DNA from 2 places in the Planococcus sp. APC 3900 genome. Region 2 is predicted to be linked to the other one. Evidence: riboswitches for the same ligand, from Rfam matches in the RefSeq annotation. Region 2 holds a riboswitch; the other holds the start of a gene.
The links. A riboswitch is a leader RNA that binds a small molecule or an ion and turns the genes downstream of it on or off. The one in region 2 is predicted to bind thiamine pyrophosphate.
Positions count from the first base shown of each region.

Region 1: linked by a shared signal. The riboswitch ahead of tenA (thiaminase II) and the one ahead of QMA04_RS11455 (YkoF family thiamine/hydroxymethylpyrimidine-binding protein) in region 2 are both predicted to bind thiamine pyrophosphate.

Region 1 is NZ_JASDCT010000001.1:447,020-453,064, forward strand. Features, by position in the region: gene QMA04_RS02210 (ABC transporter substrate-binding protein) at 1-440, opposite strand, end outside; gene QMA04_RS02215 (ABC transporter ATP-binding protein) at 700-1,824, shown strand; TPP riboswitch at 1,846-1,949, shown strand; gene tenA (thiaminase II) at 2,070-2,753, shown strand; gene thiM (hydroxyethylthiazole kinase) at 2,755-3,540, shown strand; gene thiD (bifunctional hydroxymethylpyrimidine kinase/phosphomethylpyrimidine kinase) at 3,537-4,382, shown strand; gene thiE (thiamine phosphate synthase) at 4,366-5,019, shown strand; gene thiW (energy coupling factor transporter S component ThiW) at 5,016-5,501, shown strand; gene QMA04_RS02245 (YkuS family protein) at 5,591-6,045, shown strand, end outside.
Region 2 is NZ_JASDCT010000005.1:59,901-65,945, reverse strand. Features, by position in the region: gene QMA04_RS11480 (hypothetical protein) at 1-409, opposite strand, end outside; gene QMA04_RS11475 (DinB family protein) at 639-1,142, opposite strand; gene QMA04_RS11470 (energy-coupling factor transporter transmembrane component T family protein) at 1,313-2,068, opposite strand; gene QMA04_RS11465 (ABC transporter ATP-binding protein) at 2,049-3,479, opposite strand; gene QMA04_RS11460 (ECF transporter S component) at 3,472-4,053, opposite strand; gene QMA04_RS11455 (YkoF family thiamine/hydroxymethylpyrimidine-binding protein) at 4,055-4,645, opposite strand; TPP riboswitch at 4,734-4,839, opposite strand; gene QMA04_RS11450 (vWA domain-containing protein) at 5,456-6,045, shown strand, end outside.

The DNA.
Region 1 (6,045 bases), on a different contig from region 2:
TAAGAATCTCCTTCGTGAAGTGTAGCGTTCCACAGTTCCGGATAGAAACGGTCTGAGATATCGTCTTCTTCAAGAAACTCTGAAAGATTCATTGCCTGGTTTTCCTGGCCACGAAGTGCTGTTGAGTTGATATCGTTTATTACCACATCAGGCGGATCCCCAGCAGCTATGGCAGCTAGCTCTTTTGTCCAAATATCTCCAAAAGGAAGATACGTGTGCTTTACTTCAATCTCATCCTGCGATTCATTGAAATCGGCAATAATCTGCTCGATTACCGGACGGCGAATTTCAGAACCCCAGAATGTCCAAAAGTCGATGACGGTTTTTCCATCTTCGTTGACCGCATTGTCATCATTATTGCTGGTCTGAAAGCCTGCACACCCGCTTAATGTCAAAGCCGATCCCATTAAACCAATTAAAAACAAGCGTTTTTTCTTCATTTCTTCCTCTCCTTTTCTGTTTTGATGGGCACAAGCTGGGGTATCTATAGAATGCATTAACTTCGACTTCCGAAGATTTAAATGGAATGCCCCAATAGCTCTTTTAGATTCGTTCCCCTTTCTAAAGGATTAAAAATCCCTCTAAACAAGCTTTTGCAGCAAGAACTCGCAATGTGAGTGCGTTTACATGATAATAAAAATTTGTAATTGACGGACAATTAACTATACTTAAGAAAAACATTCAAAAAGGGAATGCGGAATGGCAGAGATCAAAATCGAAAAGCTCGGGAAAAGATACGATAATGGTGCTCTTGCTGTATCAGATTTTAACCTGAATATCCAGGATGAAGAGTTTATCGTCTTTGTCGGCCCGTCAGGATGCGGGAAATCCACGACTCTCCGGATGATTGCAGGCCTGGAAGAAATAACAGAAGGTGAGTTTTTTATAGACGGCAAACTCATGAATGAAGTCCAGCCGAAAGAACGTGACATTGCGATGGTTTTCCAGAATTATGCCCTTTATCCGCATATGACCGTGTATGAAAATATAGCTTTTGGATTGCAGCTGCGAAAGTTCAAGAAAGCGGAAATCAAGCGGCGTGTCAATGAAGCCGCCGCTATTCTGGGATTGGAAGATTATTTAGACAGAAAACCGAAAGCATTGTCAGGCGGACAGCGGCAGCGTGTAGCTCTTGGGCGTGCGATTGTCCGTGACGCCAAGGTCTTCCTGATGGATGAACCTTTATCCAACTTAGATGCCAAACTGCGCGTTCAGATGCGTGCCGAAATCGTTAAGTTGCACAGACGGTTGAAAACCACAACTATATATGTAACCCATGACCAGACAGAGGCCATGACGATGGCTTCTCGAATCGTGATTATGAAGGATGGGCTGATTCAGCAGGTCGGCTCTCCAAAAGAAGTCTACAATTTTCCTGAAAACCGGTTTGTGGGCAGTTTTATCGGTTCTCCTGCCATGAATTTTTTTGAAGGAAGAATTGATAAGGGACGTTACGTGATGGGGGACAAAATGCTGGACATCCCACCACAGATGATGGAAATGCTGAAAAATGAAGGCTATGAAGGAAAATCAGTTACGCTGGGAATCCGGCCGGAACATATTCATGTGAACAATGAAGATCTGTCGAATATTCCAACCAGTGAGTTTGAAGCAGTCATCACGGTTTCTGAACTGACAGGAGCAGAAACGATTCTTCATGCGGTTTATGCCGAACAGGAATTCATTGCTCGCGTAGAAGCTACCACGACTATCGAGCCGGGCCATACGGCAACGCTTGCATTCGATATGGCTCACGTCCACTTCTTTGATGATGAAACGGGAAATCGGATAAAAGCTGTAGAATTTTCTGAATCTATGCTATAGTGATTTCGAAAACACAAATAAAAACACCACTAGGGGAGCCGGATATCGGCTGAGACAGGCATAAGCCTGGACCCTTCGAACCTGATCTGGATCATACCAGCGGAGGGAAGTGGCGACCGTCTGCTATTTTCTTTTACAATCGCAAACGCCGCTTCCCTTTGCCGGGAAGCGGCGTTTTTATTTTGTGAAAAAAGTTGCAGTGCTTAGCCACTTGCAACTGGATATAGAAAAAGGGAGATGGAGAAATGACATTTTGCAAAGAAGTAAGAAAAGAATGCGACAGCCTGTGGCAGGCAAGTTTCGATCATCCGTTTGTGAAAGGCATAGCAGATGGAACCTTGCCGATCGACAGATTCCGTTTCTATGTTATGCAGGATGCCTATTATTTATCGCACTTTGCGAAAGTGCAGGCGCTTGGTGCATCAAAGGCCAAGGATCTGGAAACGACACAACGTTTTGCATTCCATTCTGCACATACTTGCAGTGCTGAGCTGGCATTGCATGAATCGTTCATGGAAATTTTGGAAGTCACTAAAGAAGAGTGGGCTGCTTTTGAACCGTCTCCAACTGCATATGCCTATGTTTCGCATATGTATCGTTCGTCAGAAGGCGATCTGGCCGATGTGTTGGCCTCTATTTTGCCTTGCTACTGGCTTTACTTTGAAATCGGTGAACGTTTGAAACATGCCAAACCGGACCACCCTATTTATAATCGGTGGATTGAAACATACGGTTCCGATGAGTTTGCTTCACTTGTCAACGAACAGATTTCGCGCATGGACAAGCTGGCGGAAGGACTGCCGGAAATACGGAGGCAGGAACTGAAAAATCATTTCCGGAAAAGCAGCTACTATGAATGGAATTTCTGGGAACAGGCATGGAAAAAAGAATCCTGGGCATTAGAGACTATTAAAGAAGTAGGTGTGTAACATGTTCAGCCAAATAAAACGTGAAAATCCGCTGATCCATTGCATCACCAATCATGTAGTTTCGAATTTTCAAGCCAATGGCCTATTGGCGATCGGCGCTTCTCCGATCATGGGAGAAGCGCCTGAAGAAGCAGCTGAACTTGCCCGTTTGGCGCAGGCCTTGTCATTGAATATCGGAACCTTGCATGCAGAATCGCTGAAAAGCATGCTGACAGCCGGAGAGGCGGCCAACCGGCTGGGTATTCCTGTCGTACTGGATCCTGTCGGGGCAGGAGCAAGCAATTTCCGGAAGAAGGCTGTAAAAAAAATTTTGGACCTGGTTGACGTTAGCGTCCTTCGGTGCAATGCAGGAGAGCTCGCAGCGGTAGCCGGGAAACAATGGCAGTCGAAAGGTGTGGATGCAGGAGAAGGGCTCCTGGAAGTCCGGGAGCTTGCCGTCACCACTGCAAAAAGATTTAACTTTGTGGTAGCGGTCACTGGAAAAACGGATATTGTCACTGATGGAAAACAAGTGATTGAAATTCCTTTTGGAGATCCGATCATGGCTTCGATTACCGGTACGGGTTGTTTGCTTAGCAGCATTGTGGCTGCTGCGATGGCAGTCCGGCCAGAAGACCCTGTAAAGACTGTCAGCAACGCATTGCGTTTTTATGCAATCGCCGGTCAGCTGGCTGCGAAATCAACGAGTCTTCCGGGAGATTTTCAAGCGGCTTTCATTAATCGTTTGGCCAGCCTGACGGATAGCGGTGTGGAAGAACAGATCTATTTACAGGAGGGATTACGATGAGCAGAATTCCGCAGACTTTAACAATTGCCGGATCGGATTCCGGAGGAGGTGCGGGCATCCAGGCAGATTTGAAAACGTTTCAGGAACTGGGAGTTTACGGAACGTCTGTGGTCACCGCCGTGACTGCCCAAAATACGACAGGAGTCACCGCCATTTATCCCATGTCTGCCCAAGCCGTGCAAACGCAATTAGAAGCTGTCGGCAGCGATTTTAAAATAACCGCTTTAAAAACCGGCATGTTGTTCAATCCGGAAATCATCAAAGAAACTGCTGCCGCGATCCAGCGATTCAACTGGAGGAATGTGGTTGTGGACCCGGTGATGATCGCCAAAGGAGGAGCCAATTTACTGCAGCAGGAAGCAGTGGAAGCATTAAACCGCCATTTGCTGCCTGTGGCTTTACTGGTCACGCCAAACATCCCGGAAGCAGAAGTGCTGACAGGCATCCCCATTACAGATGTCTCGAGCCGCCGCCTGGCTGCTGAAGAGATTCTGGCAATGGGAGCCAAGTCAGTTGTCATTAAAGGCGGACACGGAACAGATCCGCAGTATGCTGAAGATTACTTGCTGCAGGCAAATGGGGAATCGCTGCTGTACCGCTCAGCGCGGATTGCGACTGGACAGACACATGGCACCGGCTGTACATTTGCGGCGGCAGTGACCGCGCAGCTGGCTAGAGGGCAAGAATTGCAGGATGCAATCCATACAGCCAAGCAATTTATTCACGCTGCACTCAGCGAGCCCTTGAATATCGGCTCAGGCCATGGGCCGACTAACCATGCTGCGTATAAAACGGTGTTAGCCGAAAGCAAGGAGGCTGCGAACATTGAAGTTTTCCGATAAGCCCTCCATTTATTTTATTATGGGATCCAGGAATTCAGGAGACCGCAATCCTTTTGAGGTATTGAAAGCGGCGTTGGAAGGTGGAATCACACATTTTCAGCTGCGCGAAAAAGGTGAGGGTGCATTATCGGGCACTGAATTGCTGGCGTTTGCTTTGCATTGCCAACTATTATGCAACGCTTACAAGGTTCCCTTCATTATTAATGATTCAGTCGAGCTGGCCTGCCAAATTGGAGCAGACGGTGTACACATCGGGCAGGATGATCTAAGCGCCTCCCAGGCACGCAAACTAATCGGCAAGGAGAAAGTCTTGGGCGTCTCTGTCCATTCTTTAGAAGAAGCGAGAAAAGCTATGGAGGATGGTGCGGATTACGTCGGGATGGGCCCGGTATTTGGGACAACTTCAAAAGCTGATGCAAAAAAGCCGGCAGGTGTTAAAGGGATTCTGGCAGTCAAAAAAGAATTTCCTGAATTGCCGGTAGTGGGCATCGGAGGCATCACTGCTGAAAATGCAGGTCTTGTATGGGCGGCGGGAGTTTCTGGAGTTGCCGTCATCTCAACAATAACTGAAGCGAAGGATATTGCGGGGCAGGTTGCTGCCTTGCAAGCTGCCAATAAAGAAGGTGTTCGAAAATGAAAACTAGAAAACTGGTTCTGATGGCGATGTTTGTCGCTATTGGAGTGGCTGGTTCCGCTTTTGTTTATTTTCCCGCTGGAATTGCCCGTGCATATCCCATTCAGCATGCCATCAATGTCATCGCTGTAGTTCTTTTTGGTCCGGGTCCAGCGATCCTGATCGCTTTTTTGACAGGTGTCGTCCGAATCTTGACCGGTACCGGATCGTTGCTGGCTTTTCCAGGCGGGATGATTGGAGCGTTGTTGGCGGGGATGATGTATGCGAAGTTCGGGAAAATCTGGTTAGCAGGCTTAGGGGAAGTAGTGGGTACTGGAATCATCGCATCTTTGGTTGCGGTGCCCTATGCGCGGATTTTGCTGGGTACTGAATTTGGCGCTTTGTTTTTTGTGCCGCCCTTTTTCATTTCCAGTTTGACCGGTGCCATTTTAGGAGGCATATTGGCAATGCGCCTTGCGAAAGCTGATCCTTTAAAAGCATGGTGAAAATCTCGGAATTTTCTTGCAGGTGTTTATAAATTCTCAATTGAGGGGAAACAGTGCAATATAGACTTTTAAAAGGGAGTGGACAGATTATGGTGAAAATTGCAGTTGAACATCCATTTACATCAGTACGTGAAGCATTGGAGAAAAAAGGATATCAGGCGGAAATGCTTGAAGACAAATCAGATTCAACCGACTATGACGTCATTGTTGTGAGAGATCAGGAAGATTTAGCTGATTATCATATGAGTGTATCACTTGTTGAAGCTAAAGGACGGACCTTATATGAAATCGTGGAAGAGGTGGAAGAGCGCCTCGTACGTGGCGGCAAAATCCAATCTCCACAGCCTACTGAAGCTGAACGCAAGGAAAGTGGCGGAGGCGGTGGTTTCTTAGCCGGCGCAGCAACAGGCGCAGTTATCGGAGCGGCAGCTGGGCTATTGTTCGCACCGAAAAGCGGGAAAGAGCTTCAAGAAATCGTTAAAGAAAAAACAGCCAGCTCGAAAGATCCGAACGCTGAAAGTTCAGGCGGTAAATTAGATCAAGT
Region 2 (6,045 bases):
CGGGGGAAGAAGATTTCAAGTCAGCCATTTGAATGGCAGCAGCTTTTTGAGCATCTTCAAAGTTCATGTGATTTTCGATTGTTTGGAGCGGTTGCAGTTCAAAAGGAGCAGAAGGCGATTCTTTTATAAATAATAATATTATGTAACCTTCTTGTATAGAAGTTTCCATAAACGTATTAGGCTCGATTAATAATTCATTGTCAGGGAAGTAGCTGATTTTATCTTCACAGATGATCGCAATTTTTTTCAAAATCCATATTTTCGAGTAGCCGGAAGAAATGGTGGATTCGACTCGCTCAAGTACAGTTTCCAGATGCTGTTCAAACAACGGAAACAAATGCGGATGGTGAGGGACAAAGGTAAAGTAAATCCGGCTGTCTTGTTCATCGAGCAGTTGAAAGCGATTCACAGTAATTCCTCCCCGTCGATTCGAAATATGTAACTGCTTTCATTATAATCGATAGTAGCCTCGGGAACAAATGGCTGTTATTCGTAATACATGTAAAAAACTACATAAGGTTATATAGAAAAGTTCAAAACACGCAATAAGAAGAAAAAATAAAAAGCGAATAAAAGACAGAAGCAAAAACAAAAAGACGATTCTCGAATTAGCAATCGTCTTTTTATCAATCAGCTCATTATACAGGAGGATTTTCCACACCAAGCTTAATCCAATCTTCTTTCGGGGGACCATAGACACCAAAAGGTTTGAGGCCGGCTTGGCGAATCAGTACAGTCATCTGGCCACGATGATGGACCAAATGTTTGATGAATCCCATCAGAATTTGAGCGTTCGTTTCCTGGCGGCCAAAAGCGTTTTGCACTTGCTTTAAGGTTTCGTCCGTCCATTGCTCTTGGAGTGCTTTTGATGCTTGCTGGCTGAGGTGTTTGAATGTCTCAGCAATTTCCTTAGCAGATGACGGAACGGTTTCATTGTTGTCGACCTGTTCGATCTCTAAACCGAAATGAGCCAAGTAGTCGGGAATGCCAGTCGTGATGTGCCAGGCGATTCGGCCCAAAGACCGTCCTTCAGGATAGACTTTTTGTTCCAGCGATTGATCTGTTAAACCTTCCAGGACCTGTTGAGTCAATTCGGCTTCTTTTTGCCATTCATTGATGAAATCCGTTAATGTCACGTACATGCTGAATCCCTCCATTAGCGATAAATTAGCAATCACTGCTTCCACTTAAATTAACATAGCCGGCAGCATAATGGAAATACGTTGCCGGCAAAGTGCTAGCAGTCAATCACCATTTTGAAGGATGGATTTTATCAAAGATGTTCAATGATACTGAAAACAGCTTGAACATTTCAGCTCAGCCAGCTGCCGCCAATGCAACTGGCGAGCAGAATGACCAAAAAAACTCCGGACATCCATATATCGGTGCGACCGACCCTGACCGGCCGATAATAGGCACTTCTTGGCTCTCCGGTGAAGCCTCTTGCTTCCATGGCAAATGCAGAACGTTCCGCTTTTCGGACAGCGCCTGCAAGCATTGGAATCAAGATGCGGCGCATCTCGAGCAAACGCTGCCAACTGTATTTTTTCATTTCGGCACCACGCAGTCGTTGTGCCTGCTGAATCTGGGTAAATTCGTCTTTCATGACCGGCAGAAACTGATAGCCGACCATGATGCCATATGCCATTTTAGGCGACAGCTTTAGCTGCTGCATCAGGCTCATGATGAATTTCACGGGATCGGTGGTGAAGGCGAACAGCAACGACAAAGTGGAAAACGCCATGACACGTAAAGCCAATGACAGCGCACGAGCCCATTGTTCATCCGTCACGTCAATTCCGGCAAATGACCAGATGACAGTCCCGCCTGTGTCTGCACCGAATACCACAGTGGTCCATAAATAGCCGAAAGCGCCGATTGAAAAGGGCAGCATGAACAACAGCCAGAGTTTCCATTTTGTGCGGCTCATCGTCAGCTGCAGGAGGAGAATACCTAACCAAAACAGCAGCGGCGTCCAAGGGTTAAAGAAGAATGCCAGTGCGAGCATCGACACGGTAACAAGGACAAACTTGACGGACGGATTCATGTCATGCAAAAGATTCCGCAAGACGGGACACTCCTTTCGGCGCCAGCAAATGATGCTGTTCCAGCAGCTTATCATTTTGCCAAACATCTTTTGCAGCAAATTTGCCGGTCATTTTGCCGTCTTTAATAAGCAGCACCGAATCAGCCAAGCTCGCTGCAAATTCCATATCATGCGTGATGATCAAAAAAGTTGCCCCTTCTTTTGAGCGCTGGTCAATCAAAGCAAATAGCTCAAGCAACGCAGCTGTATCCTGTCCGGAGGTCGGTTCATCCATCAACAGCACTGGCCGTTTATCCGCGAGCATGGCAGCTATCGCTACGCGCCGTTTTTGCCCATGGCTGATGGCAAATGGATGGGCTTTCTGTATTTCCTCAAGACGCAGACTATCCATCAATTGGGTTAACTCGAACGGAGTGGAGGCCCCAGAAAAAGCGACTTCCTGTTGGACGCTTTGCGTCAGAAACAGGTATTCCGGCGATTGCGGCACATAGCCGATGCCATCCGATTCTACCTTTCCGCTCGTCCGTTTATAGATGCCGCACAGCGATTTTGCCAAAGTCGACTTGCCGCTGCCGTTCGGTCCGGCAATCACCACCACTTCGCCACGGCTGACGGAAAAAGACAGCGGTGCAAGCAGTTGCCGATCTTTGATTGTGACAGAAAGCTTTTCTGTCTGTAAGGCCACTTCCGACTGGCAACTGGACTGCCGTTCAGGAAATGAAACCGGCTGCCGCGGGATGAATGGGAGGTCTGCGTCGATAGCGCCATTACAGCTCAATTGAATTTCTCGCCCGAAAAACGTGCCCCAGCTATCGAGACGATGTTCGACCGCAACAATAGTCAGGTTGGACTGCTGCTGAAGTTCTTCCAGCCACTCGACAAATTGTTTGGCAGTATAAGGATCAAGATGAGACAAAGGCTCATCTAGCAATAGAACTTCAGGGTCCATAATCAATGCACAAGCGGTTGCCACACGCTGTTTCATTCCTCCGGATAGAGATTGGATAACGGAATGGCGCAGGTGTGAAAGTCCAGTGACTTCCAAAACGGTGGTGATACGCGGTTCCATTTCATTAAACGATGCATGCAGGTTTTCCAGCGTGAATGCCAGTTCTTCTTCAACGGTCGGCATGCAGAACTGGGAATCAGGATCCTGGAAAACCGTCGCAATGCGGTGATTAATTTCACCTGGCGCATATTCATCCGCAGATTTCCCGAACAAACGGATTTCTCCGCCTACTAAACCATCGCAGTTATCGGGATAGAGGCGATTGAGCAAATACAGCAATGTGCTTTTGCCACAGCCGCTTGGACCGGTTAGGACCAGCCGTTCGCCCTGCTCAACTGAAAAGGAGATGGCGGTTAAGATTTTTTCGTCATCTTCCGGAAATTGGAAAGAAAGGTCCGTTAAAGAAAAAATTTCTTCAGGCATTCACATCACCTTTTTTCGTTCGTGCAATGGCATAGCCGCGGAGCGAACCGGTCGCAAGCAAAGCGTCGCCGATATACTTGCCGCCGATTCCGGCGATAATAGCCCCGCTGAGGACACGGATGGTGAACATCAACGCGACGAATGATGGATCCAGTGCCGCATAGCCCGATACGAAATAACCGTAGACAAAGCTGAAGACAGCTGATCCGATGCCTGCAAGCATAAGGATAAGGGTGTTAAAATGCTTATAGCCGGTCAATGCAAACGCGGCCTCAGCCCCAAGCCCTTGGATAACGCCTGATAAGATCAGACGGGGACCAACGGCATTGCCGATCAGCACTTCAATGGCAGCAGCCATGGTTTCGGACAAAACTGCAGCACCGGGTTTCCGGATGATGTACATGCAGATGATCGAGACGATGAACCAGATGCCAAACATCCATTCATAGGCAATCGGCCCAATCAGTGCGGCCCAAATGTTTGCGGCGTGGAGAAACAGTAAGTAAACGATGCCGAAGACTACTGCAAACAGGGACATCAAGACCACTTCTTTTAATTTCCATGATTTCAGCATATTAAGCGCCTCCATGGGACGGGCTGTTGATGCTCATTGATACCGTCATCACCAAATGGCGATGTTCGTCTGAACGGGCATTGGTGAATGCTTCTTCGTAAAAAGCGAAGACATCATGGATATCGCCGTGTATGCCGCTTGCGTAATGCATGGAATCGTTGAAGACCCCTTGCTTTTTGGCACGGTCGACTTCCCGGTAGATGACGGCCATATAATCCGGATTGTTCATCGGATAAAGCGCAAACTGGGAAGACACGTATTGCTTGGTGGGATCGGTATTCAACAATTCATCTTCTTTTTCCAAGTAGACGTCCCCTGATGAATCGCCGGGGCAGCCAATCGAGAAGGTGCCGGACAATGCGACATGCTCACCGGTTTTTGCAGTATGCAAAGTTAACGCTTTCGCAACATTGAATACGTGATTCTGTTTGCCGCGAATGACTGTCGAAACGTCATCCGTGTGCATCCAGACGTTTGAAGTGTCCGTTTCGTTCAATGCTCCTTTAATGACTTTGATGAAATTACCGGTCATCGGATGAAGCGAAAAGCGAAATCCGACAATCGGGCTGGTACCGCATTGCAATGGTTCCATATCAACATTCCTCCTAAAAATTTGCACAAAAAAGACCGCATCCGTGAAGATGCAGCCATAATCTACAAATAACCAAAAGGAATTATTTCAGAAATGCGCCGCACTTCCTCACGCAGGTATTATCCTGATCGAGTTATAAGGGATCGAAGCTTGCGCTTGCATCTCAGCCATAATGGGCACCCCTAGTGCAGTAAACGGTATGCGGTTTTTGTGTTCGGGTTGTTCCCGATGGGTTTAGTGTAGAGGAAGTGGTGGAGGTTGTAAAGGGGGAGTTGGAAAGAAGTATGAGGTAAAAGATTTAGTAGAGGTTCTAGATTCGCTTCGGTCGCTTTGGGCATGTCTAACGCGTTGAACCAGGAAGAGCACCTGTTTCATCGCTCCGCCCAGCCCATGGACGCGCCTGCGCTTGGAGAGTTGGTGCAATTGAACGTCTTACAGATTTTGGGGGATTTGTTTCATAGCTTCCGAGTTTAAGTGATAAGTAGATTTGAACTATATAAGTTGAACTAATGATTTGGAGTAGTCGATATTCCGCAAAACAGCTACGCTTTCCAGCGGGCTCGCGCCCAATCCTCCTCGTCCGCTGCGCTCCCTGCGGTGTATCGGTCGTCTCGCTGAGCCGCAGGAGTCTCCGCTGTTTTGCTCCATATCTTTAGCGTTTTCTCTCAGAGTCGAAGTGGTATATAAAATGCTATTTCTTTAGTTCAACTTATATAGAGTCTTTTTTGAGAATTCCATTTCCAATATTTTCTTTTTAAGTTTGTGGATTTTCGTTATACTGAAAACAGTATGACTAGAGGAGGCCAATTGATGAGTACGATTTCCCTTAAAAAGAAAACAGCGAGCATTGTGCTGGAGAAAAAACAATTGACCGGTGTTGTGGCGAAAGTCGGCATTGTCTTGGACATTACAGGATCGATGCGGAAGCTGTATCGTGACGGTATTGTGCAGGAAGTTGTGGAGCGGGTGCTGGCAGTAGCGAGCCAGTTTGATGATGACGGCGAGCTGGATGTCTGGGTGTATGACAACGAATTTTCCCGTTTGCCGGCAGCGACAGAAGAGATTTTCATGGGCTACGTAGAAAAAAACATCCTGTCCAATGACAGTGTCCACAAGTTCGGGCGAAACGATGAACCGAAAGTCATGAAAGATGTGATTCAGAAATACACGAAAGAAGAGCCAAGCGATGTGCCGGTTTTTCTGGTCTTCATCAACGATGGCGGATGCAAAGCCGGCATTAAGAAATTCATTGTGGAATCGTCCACTCAGCCGATCTTTTGGCAATTTATCGGAATCGGGGATTCGAACTTCGATGTGTTGAGAAAACTGGATACGATGGAAGGCCGCTTCGTGGATAACGCGAATTTTTTCCATGTCCCGGACATCGACCAAGTGACGGA